One region of the Janthinobacterium sp. BJB304 genome, then DNA from elsewhere that is predicted to be linked to it. Evidence: predicted binding sites of a transcription regulator. Region 1 holds the regulator's gene; each other region holds the start of a gene.
The links. The regulator HrcA, encoded in region 1, represses chaperone genes, less so after heat shock. The targets are predictions, from matches to a motif close to TTAGCACTCNNNNNNNNNGAGTGCTAA.

Region 1 (4,462 bases):
TGACAGGCAGGCGTTCGCCGTCATTCAGCAGAATCAGGCCATCTTTTGCCAGATTGACGACTTGGCCGCTCAGATACAGATTGCCGCCGCTGCCGCCGCAGGCCGCCAATGTGACGGCGCAAGCCGCCGCCAGCATCGAGCGCAGGTACAAATTTTTCATACATTCTCCAAAACGAATTAGGTTGGGTAGCGCAACGCGGACGCTGGCGCCGCATTGGAATGGCGCCTATTTTAGTCTATCTGGCAAGCCGGATGATCTTGCCTTGTATCACCCTGTAACAATTTTTCGCCGGGAAGCGCCGGCCCGGCCCCATTTCATGGGGGCGCCGCCATGCCGGCGGCGGCGATCGGTGCGACAATAGCTGCGGGCTGCGCACAGTGACGCGGCATCTATATAGTGAGTTCCATGTCTCTTGCCCCTGTAAAACCTGCCGTGCCGCCCAAGGCCATCCTGTTCGACCTCGACGATACCTTGTGGCCCATCGCGCCCGTGATTGCCGCCGCCGAAACCCTGCTGCACGACTGGCTGGCCACGCATGCGCCCAAGGTGGCGCAGCAGTTTTCCATCGAGCTGTTGCGCCAGCACCGTCTGGCCATGCTCAATGAACAACCGCATTTCCATGGCAATTTGATCGAGCTGCGCCGCGCGGGCTTGCTGACCGCCTTCGAGGCCGCCGGCGAAGATCCCGCCCTGGTCGACGGCGCCATCGCGCAATTCCTGGCGGCGCGCCATCGCGTGCAGCCGTATGACGATGTCTTGCCCGGCCTGGCCTGGATGGGGCAGCGCATACTGGTCGGCTCGATCTCGAATGGCAATGCGGACCTTGAAATTATCGGCCTGGCGCAGCATTTTAAAGTGTCGATTGCCGCCAGCGATTTCGGCGTCGCCAAGCCTGACGCCAGCATCTTCCTGGCCGGTTGCGCCGCGCTGGGCGTGGCGCCGCATGAGGCCGTGTATGTCGGCGATGACTTGTATTTCGATGTCACGGGGGCGCAAGGGGCGGGCATGCGTGCCGTGTGGATGAACCGCAAGGGCAGCGATGCCCATCTGGCCGCCGGCGTGCAGCCCGACGCCATCTGCGCCAACTTTGATGAATTGCTGCTGTGGCTGCGGGGGCAACTGGAAGATTGATCGCCGCTGGCCAGGCGAACGTGCATAATAGGCGCTGTTGATGCACGTTCGGCCGCTTTCGTTGCCGCTTGCTTAATAATATGCTTGTTTAAAGAATATTTGCTTACCTAAGACACCATGCAACTCGATACACGTGCCCAAACACTGCTGAAAGCCCTGGTCGAGCGATATATCGCCGACGGCCTGCCGGTCGGTTCGCGCGCCTTGTCGAAAATTTCCGGCCTCGACCTGTCGCCGGCCACGATCCGCAACATCATGGCCGACCTGGAAGAGCTCGGTTATGTGTCCAGTCCGCATACCTCGGCCGGACGCATCCCCACGCCGCGTGGCTACCGCATCTTTGTCGACACCTTGCTGACCGTCCGGCACCTGGACGAGCACATGGTGGAGTCGCGCATGCGCCTGCAGACGCCGCAGCCGCAAAAAACCATCGCCAACGCGGCGCAGATGCTGTCGTCGCTGTCGCAGTTCGCCGGCGTCGTGCTCAGCCCGCGCCGCGAATCCGTGTTCCAGCAAATCGAATTCCTGCGCCTGTCCGAAAAACGCATCCTGCTCGTCATCGTCGCTCCCGGCGGCGACGTGCAGAACCGTTTATTGCTGACGGAGGCCGACTATACGCCGGCGCAACTGGTGCAATCGGCCAATTACATCAACCAGAATTATGGCGGCCTGTCGTTCGACGCCGTGCGCGTGCGCCTGCAAGGCGAGCTGCGCCAGTTGCGCGACGACATGGGCAGTTTGATGCAGGCGGCCGTGGAGGCGGGCAGCGAAGCGATGGCCGATCATAGCGATGACATGGTGATTTCCGGCGAGCGCAACCTGCTCAGCGTGAGCGATCTGTCATCGAATATGCATTCGCTGCGCCAGATGTTCGACATGTTCGAGCAAAAGACGGGCTTGATGCAGCTGCTCGACGTGTCGAGCAAGGCGACGGGCGTGCAGATTTTCATCGGCGGCGAATCGAATCTGGTGCCGATGGATGAGATGAGCGTGGTGACGGCGCCGTATGAAGTCAACGGCAAGATCGTGGGAACGTTGGGAGTGATCGGACCGACGCGCATGGCTTACGAGCGCGTCATCCCGATCGTCGATATCACCGCTAAATTACTGTCGAGCGCGCTCAGCCATCATTGATGCGGTTCAATGCTGCGCCGGCCGGCCCCTTGCGGGAACGGCCGGCGTGGGTCAGGCTGTTTTGTGCGGGCAAGCTGTCTTGGTGCAGTTGCCGTAGATGGCCAGAGCGTGTTCGGCGATCTTGAAGCCGCGCTCTTCGGCCACTTTTTGCTGGCGGATTTCGATTTCTTCGTCGAAGAATTCTTCGACCCGGCCGCAATCGAGGCACACCAGATGGTCGTGGTGGGAGCCTTCGTTGAGTTCGAAAATCGCCTTGCCGGTTTCAAAATGGTTGCGGTTAAGCAAGCCGGCTTGTTCGAATTGTGTGAGAACACGGTAGACAGTTGCCAAGCCGACATCCATATTGTCGGCCAGCAGAATCTTGTAGACGTCTTCCGCGGTCAGGTGGCGTACCGGGCTACTCTGGAAGATATCGAGTATCTTCAGCCGTGGCAGGGTGGCTTTCAGGCCGCTTGCCTTGAGATCACTAGGATTGTTACTCATGTTTGTTGCTCGTATGTGGGTCAGGTGCTTTATCATATAGCGTTTTGTCGGGGAGTGCCAAAATATGCATTTTTTTGGCGGGCCGGTCACTCCTGGCGTTTTGTTCATCCAATTGAGGTCATTTATGCGCGTAACCCCGGCTGTATTGCCATCTCTCTGGCACCGTATTTCATTTCGAGCACCAGTCGTGGCAGGCATGGTCTGTGTCGCGCTGGCCGTGTCCGGCTGCGCCAACCGTGGCATTCTTGGCGAAAAGCCGGCAGCTGCTCAAAAAGAAGGCAAGGAACTGGTTCCCGAACAGGGCGCACAAACGACCACCATTACGCCGCTGCAAAAATTCATGTGGTTTTTCTCGCCCTACCGTCCTGACATTCAACAAGGCAACTTTGTCTCCGAAGAGATGCTGGCCCAGTTGAAAGTAGGCATGACGCGTGACCAGGTGCGTTTCGTCCTCGGCACTTCGCTGCTGACCGATATCTTCCATGCCGACCGCTGGGATTATCCATTCCGCCTGGCGCGGGGCAGTGGTGAAACCACCAGCAGCCGCGTGGTCGTGTACTTCGGCAAGGATGGCAAGGTTGAACGTTTCGAAGGCGGCAACTTGCCGACGGAGAAAGAATATATCGACCGCATCGCCGGTCCGTCGCCATTTGCCAAGGTCGCCAAGGCCGACGTGCCTGCCGCCGTCGTGCCATCGCCCGTGGCGCCAAGCGCCGTGCCGGTACCGGCCGATGCCGCTCCTGCCATTCCTGTGAGCAAGCCTGACGTTGCACCAGCACCAGCAACGGCGCCTGCCGCCGAGCCAGCACCGACGCCTGCCGCCGAACCCACCAAATAAGTTGTTGTAAGAGAATAAAATGACTGAACTTAAAATCGCCATCGCTGGCGCCAGCGGCCGCATGGGCCATATCCTGATCGAAGCGGTCAGCAACGCGCCCGACGCCTTGCTGGCCGGCGCCCTCGACCGCGCAGGCTCGCCGTCCGTCGGCCAGGATGCCGCCGCCTTTCTCGGCAAGCCTGCCGGTGTGCTGATCGAGTCGGACCTTGCCACCGGCCTGGCCAATGCCGATTACCTGATCGACTTCACGCGCCCCGAAGGCACTTTGCAGCACCTGGCGTATTGCGCCGAGCATGGCATCAAGATGATCATCGGCACCACCGGTTTTGATGACGCGGGCAAGGCCGCCATTGCCGCCGCCGCCGAAAAGACGGCCATCATGTTCGCGCCGAACATGAGCGTGGGCGTGAATGTCACCATGAAGCTGCTGGAACTGGCCGCGAAAAGCCTGTCCGAAGGCTACGACATCGAAATCATCGAAGCGCATCACCGCTTCAAGGTCGATGCGCCGTCGGGCACGGCCCTGCAAATGGGTGAAGTGGTGGCCGGCGCCCTAGGCCGCGACCTGAAGGAATGCGCCGTGTACGGCCGCGAAGGCGTGACGGGCGAACGCGATCCGTCGACCATCGGCTTTGCCACCATCCGCGGCGGCGATATCGTCGGCGACCATACGGTGCTGTTTGCCGGCATCGGCGAGCGCATCGAGATCAGCCACAAATCGAGCAGCCGCGTCACCTACGCCCACGGCGCCCTGCGCGCCGCGCGTTTCCTGGCCGATAAGCCGACGGGCCTGTTCGACATGCAGGATGTGCTGTCGCTGAAGAACTGAGGAGTACCATGGCCACTGCCCTCCTGAATGGAAAAGACATCACCGA
Region 2 (4,462 bases), on a different contig from region 1:
GTTTGGCCACGCGCTCTTGCAGTTTTTCACGGTCGTAGTCCGAGGTCGCTTCTTCGATCTGTACACGCACTTGTTTCACGCGTGCTTCGATCGAGGCAGCTTCGCCGGCGCCATCGATGACGATGGTGTTTTCCTTGCCCACTTCGATGCGTTTCGCCTGGCCCAGTTCGGCCAGAGTCACTTTTTCCAGGGTCAGGCCGACTTCTTCAGCGATCACCTGGCCGCCCGTCAGGACAGCGATGTCTTCCAGCATGGCTTTGCGGCGGTCGCCGAAGCCTGGTGCTTTCACTGCGCAGGTTTTCAGGATGCCGCGGATGTTGTTCACAACCAGGGTAGCCAGCGCTTCGCCTTCGATGTCTTCCGCGATGATCAGCAGTGGACGGCCAGCTTTGGCGACTTGTTCCAGTACCGGCAGCAGGTCACGGATGTTCGAGATTTTCTTGTCGCACAGCAGGACGAATGGGCTGTCCAGGACGGCAACTTGCTTCTCTGGGTTGTTGATGAAGTATGGCGACAGGTAGCCGCGGTCGAACTGCATGCCTTCAACGATGTCCAGCTCGTCGTTCAGCGACTTGCCGTCTTCTACCGTGATGACGCCTTCTTTGCCGACTTTTTCCATCGCTTCAGCGATACGCTCGCCGATCGAGTAGTCCGAGTTCGCCGAGATCGCGCCAACCTGGGCGATTTCCTTGGTCGTGGTGCAAGGACGGGCGATTTTCGCCAGTTCTTCGACGGTCGCTGCAACAGCTTTGTCGATACCACGCTTCAGGTCCATCGGGTTCATGCCGGCGGCAACGAACTTCATGCCTTCGCGCACGATGGCTTGTGCCAGCACGGTGGCGGTGGTGGTGCCGTCGCCGGCATTGTCGCTGGTGCGGGAAGCCACTTCCTTGACCATTTGCGCGCCCATGTTCATGAGCTTGTCTTTGAGTTCAACTTCTTTCGCTACCGACACACCATCCTTGGTGACGGTAGGGGCGCCGAACGAGCGCTCCAGGACCACGTTGCGGCCTTTCGGGCCCAAGGTGACTTTGACTGCGTTGGCGAGGATGTTGACGCCTTCGACCATCTTGGCGCGCGCTGCGTCGCCGAATACTACTTCTTTAGCTGCCATGTTCAATTCTCCTGAGTTTCGGGATGTATCTGTCTACAACGTGGAAACAATTACTTGACGACGATCGCCATGATGTCTTCTTCGCGCATGACCAGCAGCTCATCGCCGTCAACTTTGACGGTTTGGCCGGCGTACTTGCCGAACAGGACGCGGTCGCCCACTTTGACATCCAGAGGACGGACTTTGCCGTCGTCGAGAATCTTGCCATTGCCTACGGCAAGGACTTCGCCTTGATCCGGTTTTTCAGCAGCTGCATCAGGAATGATGAGGCCGGACGCAGTCTTGGTTTCCTGGTCGAGGCGTTTGACGATGACGCGATCGTTCAATGGGCGCAGATTCATACAAAACTCCTTAAAGTTCAATGGATAGGTGTTGCTAAATGAATACATTCCTGGCACAGCGCCAGGCGTGCTTTCAGTGACCGCCGTTGAAAGCAGCCCGCAACGGTCAAGCAAACCTCATGGCATCGGGTGCATGCCGGCGCTGGGCAGTGGTGGCATCGCGGCGTCGCCCGCCGCGTAGCGTTCCCTGCTGTTGCCCGGCAGACACCATCATGTCTTGAGGATTGCTACGAAAGAGTTTGTTAGCACTCTCTACTAACGAGTGCTAATTATAGGGACGGTAGGGGGCTTATTCAAGGGCTTATTCTCCGGGAAGATAAGCTTAGACGTTCTGCGCAGCCTGCATTTACACAGGGTTTGCGCAAACGCAAGCCTCGTTCCCGGGCGTCAGCAACAGGCGCGACTCTAGCATGCCCGTCAGGCGAACGGCGTTCCTGTACGCACAGGAAACAGAGTTTTGCTATGGACTTTGATAAGATGATTGCAATTGCATATCAATATTCCCCCTGTACCAGAAAGCACACTATGCCATCGACTCTTTCCCGTCCCGCCCTGCGCCTGCTCGGTGCCGCCCTCGTCGGCCTCGCCTGCCTGGGCAATGCCGCCGCGCAAACGCCCACGATTCTCGACGAGATCACCGTGGCGACCCTGACGCCGCTGGAAAAGGAAATGCTGCTCAACGAGCTGTTCAACGACCTCAACAAGGATGACGACGACCAGGAAGCGCATGTGTGGGACAACGGCGGCGACCGTGGCGTGCGGGTGAAAGTCACATATAACTTCAGCAACTCCGGCATGACGGAACACAGCCTGAAGGCGCACATCTGCCGCGACCTGAAATTCGTCGTCACGGCGGGCGACAAGTCGCAAGACCTGAGCCGCCGTACGTGCTCGCAGAACAGCGGACGCTGGGATGTGCAGGGCAAGGATCCGGCGCCCGTCGTGTATCCGCCTTTCCTGTCCGACGTGACCATCGCCAGGCTGAATGCGAAGGAACAGAAATCCTTGCTGACGGCCGCCGTGCGCACCTTGAAAGATGAAGAGGATGGCAAGAGCCGTGAATGGAGCAACAAGGGACTGGGCAATGCCGTGCCCTTGCGCGTCACTTTGACGCCCTCGCGGACGGACGCCAAACCTGGCAGCTACCACCGTACTTGCCGCGACTTGACGATGGTGCTTGATGGCAAGAGCGGCAAGCAGGAGTTGACGCGCCGCTCGTGCGAAAACCGCTATGGCGGTCTCGATATCGAACCCGATTACGTCGACGAGTAAAACGCTGGCATCGCGGCGCCGGCGGATGCGTGCAGATGGCGAAAAGCGCCGGAAAAAGCGTGTATTTCACGGCAACTGACCTGCATTGATGTAAATATGTGTGACAGCGGCGTGATTCGATTGACGCCCATGGAGCGTCCGCCCTATAGTGGCGGGATGATTTCCGAATTCAACGAATTATCCGACAAAATAGGCCTGCTGGCCGAAATGACCCATGCGCTGCGCCGTGAAAACGCGCAACTGCGCAAGGACAATGCCGCGCTGGCCGCCGAGAACGCCCTGTATGTGCAGCGCATGCGCGAGGCGCAGGAGCGGGTCGAGGCGTTGCTGGAAAAAATTCCCGAACTGGTGCAAGCCGGTCTGGAGCAAGCCGCTTCGGAAGCGGGCGCCTATATTGCCGAGAACGAGAAGGAAGCGTAATGCCGCGTGTCGATGTCAATATCATGGGCCAGTCCTACAGCATGGTGTGCCGCGACGGCGAAGAGCGCGCGCTGCGCGAAGCGGCGATCTATCTCGATAGCAAAATGAAAGCCATCCGCGACGCGGGCAAGGTCAAGGGCAATGACCGCATCGCCGTGCTGGCCGCCCTGGGCGTGGCCGCGGAATTCCTTTCCGTGAAGTCGCCGCAAGGTCCGCTGTCGGAACTGACGATCCTGGAAGTGAAGCAAAAGATCTCGGCCATGCACACAGTATTGGATAGCGCATTGACGCCCCAGGAAAACCTTTTTTAAACACCGAACCAAACCTACTGCGCGTCGCGACTTGCGGCCTGCGATGCTCGCTGTGCTCAAGCACAGCTGCGCTTCTTAGCCACAATTCATCGCCGCTCGCTACGGCTTTGTTCGGTGTTATTAATTGGATTTTAAGCGGACACGGTACGATTTGTCTTTGCGATGCGCGATCAAAGGAGTAAACTTGGGTCTACCCTGCGGTGTTCGCGATTGCCATATATTCCTTGAACCATTTATGCGCATCGGTTGCGAATTTTGTTTGATGGGAGTGAGCGTCGCTCGTTCGACGAACCCGAAATTGAACTAACGTGACCACCTTGAACCGTTTGGTTCGGGATGCCGGCATAGCGGCACAGGCGGGGCCCAATTTGCAGTACAAAAAACGGTTGCAGCATCAGCATGCGCAGCCGTTTTTTTACGCCTGTCGCTTTTATTCTTTGACCTGGGGAATGTAATGAAACAGTACTGGCTGATGAAATCCGAACCCGATGAAGTGAGCATCGACGACCTGATGGCCGCGCCCGGGCACACCATGCCCTGGTTCGGCGTGCGCAACTACCAGGCGCGCAACTTCATGCGCGACGGCATGCAGGTCGGCGATGGCGTGCTGTTTTATCACTCGAGCTGCCCGCAGCCGGGCGTGGCGGGCGTGGCCGAAGTGGCCAGCGGCGCGTATCCCGATCACAGCCAGTTTGAAGAGGGCGGCAAGTATTTCGATGCCAAGGCCACGCAGGAACAGCCGCGCTGGATCAGCGTCGACGTGCGGGGCCTGAAGAAGACGGCGCTATTGCCGCTGTCCGAGATGCGCCAGATGCCGGAGCTGGAAGACATGCTGCTGCTCAAGAAGGGAAGCCGGCTGTCCATCACGCCGGTGACGCCGGCGCAATGGAAAGTGATTACAAGCAGGTTACAGGCTTAAGCTGTTCATCAGGCCGCGCGGGCCTTGGTGGGCGGCGTGCCCATCACCTGGCTTTTATATGCCCATACCAGCAGCGCGATGGCGC
Region 3 (4,462 bases), on a different contig from region 1:
GCTCTGCTGCGCGAAGTCAGCCAGCATGATCCCGCCATCCACAACACGCGCCGCTACACGGCCGATGCCGTGGAACTGCCCGGCGTGCGCATACCGGCCGGACAGACGATCATCGTCGTGCTGGCCAGCGCCGGCCAGGCGGAGTCGGGTTTTGGCCATGGCCGCCACGCCTGTCCGGGCCAGTCCATCGCGCAGACGATTGCCACGGCATGCCTGCAGGCATGGGCCGACGGGCTGGAAGACATGCCGCTGGCCTGGTCGTACCGGTCTTCGCTGAATGCCCGCATCCCCGTTTTCAACACTGGAGAAAGAGCATGATTGCCGTGATTTTCGAAGTCTGGCCCAGCGCCGAAGGACGCCAGCAGTATCTGGACCTGGCGGCCGCGCTGCGTCCCTTGCTCGCTGAAGTCGATGGTTTCATGTCCATCGAGCGCTTCAGCAGCCTGAGCGAGCCAGGCAAACTGCTGTCGCTGTCTTTCTTTCGCGACGAAGCGGCACTGGCGCAGTGGCGCCAGCTGGAAGCGCACCGGGCGGCCCAGTCGGCGGGCCGGCATGGCGTGTTCGACGATTACCGGCTGCGCATCGCCGGCGTGGTGCGCGATTACGGCATGCTGGAGCGGGAACAGGCGCCGACCGGCAGCCGCCAGCGCCACGATGTCTGACGCTTAGCGGGGCAGGGCGCCCTGCGTGATTTTTACCTTGACCCGGTAGGTGGGCGCGGCCGCGTCCAGGGCGGGCGGCGTGGCCGGATCGACGTCGAGCAGGGTGAACGTCAGGTGGTTGACGGTCACGGAGCTGGCGGCGCCGGGCATGGACTCGGACAAGACGATGTCGGTGGCGCCCGCGCTGTTGAGCAAACTGAAACTGTAGCTGACGTAGCCTTTCCATACGCACACGGCGCCCTTGCGGCAGCGGCTGTCGTTGACACGCTCGAGTTTCAGGGTATCGGTGGCCGTGATGGCGACTTGTTCGCCCGGCGAGAGCACATGGGTGACGCTGCGCGGCGTGTTTTCCGCGTCGCCGGCGCTGCCGGCCGCGCCGCAGCCCGCCAGCACGGCCAGGCAGGCGATGAACAGGGGTAACAACCACGTTCGGTACGATTGATGTAGATAGTGCATGTTTTTCCTTTCAGGTGGAGCGTCCCGGCGTGGCGTCCACGCGTGGGATGAAAATGATAATAACAAAATGATATTTTTCCGGCGCACTATTGGCGCGCTGCCGATGAATTGACGCGCCGGCCACGCGGCGCGCCGATTACTGCGTAGAATGGCTGTTTTGAAAATCAGGAAACAACCATGAAAAAAACCGACCTGGCCAAAAGCGATGCCAAGAAACTGATGGGAAAGATGAATGTTCCCGGCGCCGGTGCATTCGGTAAGGAAGCAGTGGTCGTCGACCGCCGCGAGCAACGCAAGCGCGATCAGGCCCTGGGCCTGGTACCGTTCGCCGTCAAGCTGAACAGCGATCTGGTCTTGCAATTGCAGACCCTGGCCAAGGAAGGCGGCGCGGATCTGAATGAATTGGTCGCCGAGCTGATCACCAAGGGCTTGGCAGCAGCATAAGGGCTGACAATGTTTATCTGTTGATAAACATCAAACTGTAAAATCAAAAGGCGCCTTGCGGCGCCTTTTGCGTTGCGGCATTGCTTGCGATTACACGTAGGCCGCCAGCGCGCCCTTCATTTTCTTCAGCGCCGCCACTTCGATCTGGCGGATGCGCTCGGCCGATACGCCGAACTCTTCTGCCAGCGCGTGCAGCGTGGCGCCGGAGCCGTCGTCGTTGGCCAGCCAGCGCGCTTCGATGATGCGGCGCGAACGGGCGTCCAGCTTCGACAAGGCCGTTTCCAGGCCTTCCGATTGCAGGCGCGTCACTTGTTCCGCTTCCAGCACCTTGGTCGGCTCGCTTTGCTCCGACGACAGGTAGGCGATCGGCGAAAACTTGTCGTCTTCATCGTCGGTCGGCGATTCCAGCGCGATGTCGCGGCCGCTCAAGCGCGTTTCCATTTCGATCACTTCTTCGCGCTTCACGTCGAGCAGCTTGGCCAGCGCATCGATCTGTTTCGGCGTCATCGCATCGAGGCCCGTCTTGTGGCTGCGCAGGTTGAAGAACAGCTTGCGCTGCGCCTTCGTCGTCGCGACCTTGACCAGGCGCCAGTTTTTCAGGATGTACTCATGCATCTCGGCTTTCACCCAGTGCATGGCGTACGACACCAGGCGCACGCCCTGGTCCGGATCGAAACGTTTCACGGCTTTCATCAAGCCGATATTGCCTTCCTGAATCAGGTCGGCATGCGGCAAGCCATAGCCCAGATAGCCGCGGGCAATCGAGACCACCAGGCGCAGGTGCGACAGCACCAGTTCTTGCGCGGCGGCCAGGTCATTTTTTTCGCGCAGGCGTTTCGCCAGCGAAATTTCTTCGTCGTGGGTCAACATGGGCAGACGGTTCACGGCCGAAATATAGGCGTCGATATTGCCCAGATTGCCAGTGAACCCGAGGCCCAGCGCATTACTTTTGGTCGGAACCAATGCGGATGTTGCGGACATCATAGTCATGTTTTCTCCCTCGTAGTCTTGCTGTGTTCCAGTTGGCCACATCACACGATGTGGCCCGATTGTCTGTTCTGTTTTGCGTATTCGGTCTTGCACTTTGCAGATCGCGGCACCATCTTCATCTGGCGTCCATGGCGGTTCTGCTGTTGGTATGTCCCTATATTAGCACTCTCTGCCTGAGAGTGCCAATCAGCACATTTAATCGTTCTGATAGCCTAAATGCTATGGTGATTTGATGCTTGATATATATCTCTGAACAGCGCGAGATAGCGCTTTACGACAACATGGCTAGTCTACGGCCTCTGGCTGAAGCGAGCCTTAAGAATACTTGCTAAATATCAAGATAACAGCAGATGGGGATGGCGAGGCGCATGGCGGCGCCAGGAGCGCCGCCATGGAAAGGAAGGTCAGTTCAGGCGCGCCAGGTGGCGCTGCACGCAGAGGAAGGCGCCGATCAGGCCGAGGCCGGCGCTGACGGCCAGCAAGCCGGCCATCGGCAGCGGCGCCAGCGGCACCAGCTGGAATTCGGACGCATACAGGCGTGCAAACTCGGCAATCGTGGTATTGAGCGGCTGCAAGGCCAGCGCCACGGCGCCCAGCGCCAGCGCACCGGCGCACAGGCCCAGCAGGGCGCCCGTGTAATAGAAGGGGCGGTGGATGAAAGTGTCGGTGGCGCCGATCAGTTTCGAGATGCTGATTTCATCGCGCTGCTGCATCACCTGCAGGCGGATGGTATTGAACACCACGGCGATGACGGCCACGCCCAGGGTGATTGCCAGCAGCAGCAGCACCAGGCGCAGCACGCCCAGCAGGGCCGCCAGACGCTTGACCCAGGCCGAATCGACTTGCGCCGATTCCACGCCCGGCAGGTGGCGCAACTGTTCCGCCACGGCATCGACGTCCTGCGCTTCGCTGGCGCTGCTGAAGGCGTCGAGTTTCAGCACATAGCTGTCGGGCAGGGGATTGTCGCCCAGGGTGCTGAGCACGTCGGCCAGGCCGCTCTTGTTTTTCAGGGTATCGAGCGCCTGTTCGCGCGGGATGAAGATGATCTTCGCCTTTTGCTCGCCGACGATCTTGCGCATGGCGCTGGCCAGGGCCACGGCTTGCTCGCGCGGCGTGTCGATCTTCAGGAAGACGCTGATTTCCGGGTCGACGGACATTTGCTCCGACATCGGGCGCACATTGTCGAGCATGGTCAAGCCGGCGAACGGCAGCGACAGGGCGATGGCGACGACGAGCACGTTCAAGAGAAAGCCGCCCGGCGACTTGCGCAAGTGAATTAGCGCCGAACCGAGCGCGAAGCGGTGTTGACGGAACCAGCCTCTCATGCCTGTTCTCCCTGCGCGTCGTCCTGGTCGGGGGCGGGCGCAAAGTCGGGATCGGGCGGGGCGAAGACGGGCGCTTGCGTGGCCTTGTCGATGGCGACCAGCTGGCCGTTCTTCAGGTGGATCACGCGGGCGGCGGCGTCGAGCATCTGTTCGTCATGGCTGGAAATGAGGCAGGTCACGCCCACCGAGTGGAATGCTTTGAGGGCGTCGAGCACCTTGTTGGCGCTGGCGCGGTCCAAGTTGGCTGTCGGTTCGTCGGCCAGGATGATCTGCGGCCGGTTGACGATGGCGCGCGCGATCGAGACGCGCTGCTGCTCGCCGCCCGACAGCGACAAAGGGCGCGCCATGGCGCGGTCCAGCAGTCCCACCTTGTCGAGCGCGGCGCGGGCGCGCTGCTCGGCGGCAACTTTATGCGCGCCGACGACGAGCAGCGGCAGCATGACGTTGGCCAGGATGGAGCGGTCGCTCAGCAGTTTTTGCTGCTGGAAGATCAGGCCCATGTTACGGCGCAAAAACGGCACGCCGGCCGGCTTGATCTTCGCCATGTCCTGGCCATTGACGATCAGCTTGCCCGACGTGGGGCGT

Region 2: the regulator HrcA is predicted to act here: its motif matches at 1,698-1,724, upstream of groES (co-chaperone GroES).
Region 3: the regulator HrcA is predicted to act here: its motif matches at 2,712-2,738, upstream of rpoH (RNA polymerase sigma factor RpoH).

Annotation. Positions count from the first base shown of each region.
Region 1 covers NZ_PDZN01000005.1:27,748-32,209, forward strand. Annotated here, with positions in the region: gene CSQ95_RS07310 (hypothetical protein) at 1-160, opposite strand, end outside; gene CSQ95_RS07315 (HAD family hydrolase) at 407-1,132, shown strand; gene hrcA (heat-inducible transcriptional repressor HrcA) at 1,250-2,266, shown strand; gene fur (ferric iron uptake transcriptional regulator) at 2,318-2,749, opposite strand; gene CSQ95_RS07330 (outer membrane protein assembly factor BamE) at 2,946-3,587, shown strand; gene dapB (4-hydroxy-tetrahydrodipicolinate reductase) at 3,607-4,416, shown strand; gene CSQ95_RS07340 (barstar family protein) at 4,425-4,462, shown strand, end outside.
Region 2 covers NZ_PDZN01000004.1:7,226-11,687, forward strand. Annotated here, with positions in the region: gene groL (chaperonin GroEL) at 1-1,114, opposite strand, end outside; gene groES (co-chaperone GroES) at 1,165-1,455, opposite strand; gene CSQ95_RS05725 (hypothetical protein) at 1,981-2,727, shown strand; gene CSQ95_RS05730 (hypothetical protein) at 2,884-3,147, shown strand; gene CSQ95_RS05735 (cell division protein ZapA) at 3,147-3,458, shown strand; RNA gene ssrS (6S RNA) at 3,648-3,825, shown strand; gene CSQ95_RS05745 (EVE domain-containing protein) at 3,913-4,377, shown strand; gene lgt (prolipoprotein diacylglyceryl transferase) at 4,386-4,462, opposite strand, start outside.
Region 3 covers NZ_PDZN01000009.1:206,736-211,197, forward strand. Annotated here, with positions in the region: gene CSQ95_RS13210 (cytochrome P450) at 1-318, shown strand, start outside; gene CSQ95_RS13215 (antibiotic biosynthesis monooxygenase) at 315-662, shown strand; gene CSQ95_RS13220 (hypothetical protein) at 666-1,118, opposite strand; gene CSQ95_RS13225 (hypothetical protein) at 1,296-1,562, shown strand; gene rpoH (RNA polymerase sigma factor RpoH) at 1,653-2,546, opposite strand; gene ftsX (permease-like cell division protein FtsX) at 2,957-3,877, opposite strand; gene CSQ95_RS13240 (cell division ATP-binding protein FtsE) at 3,874-4,462, opposite strand, start outside.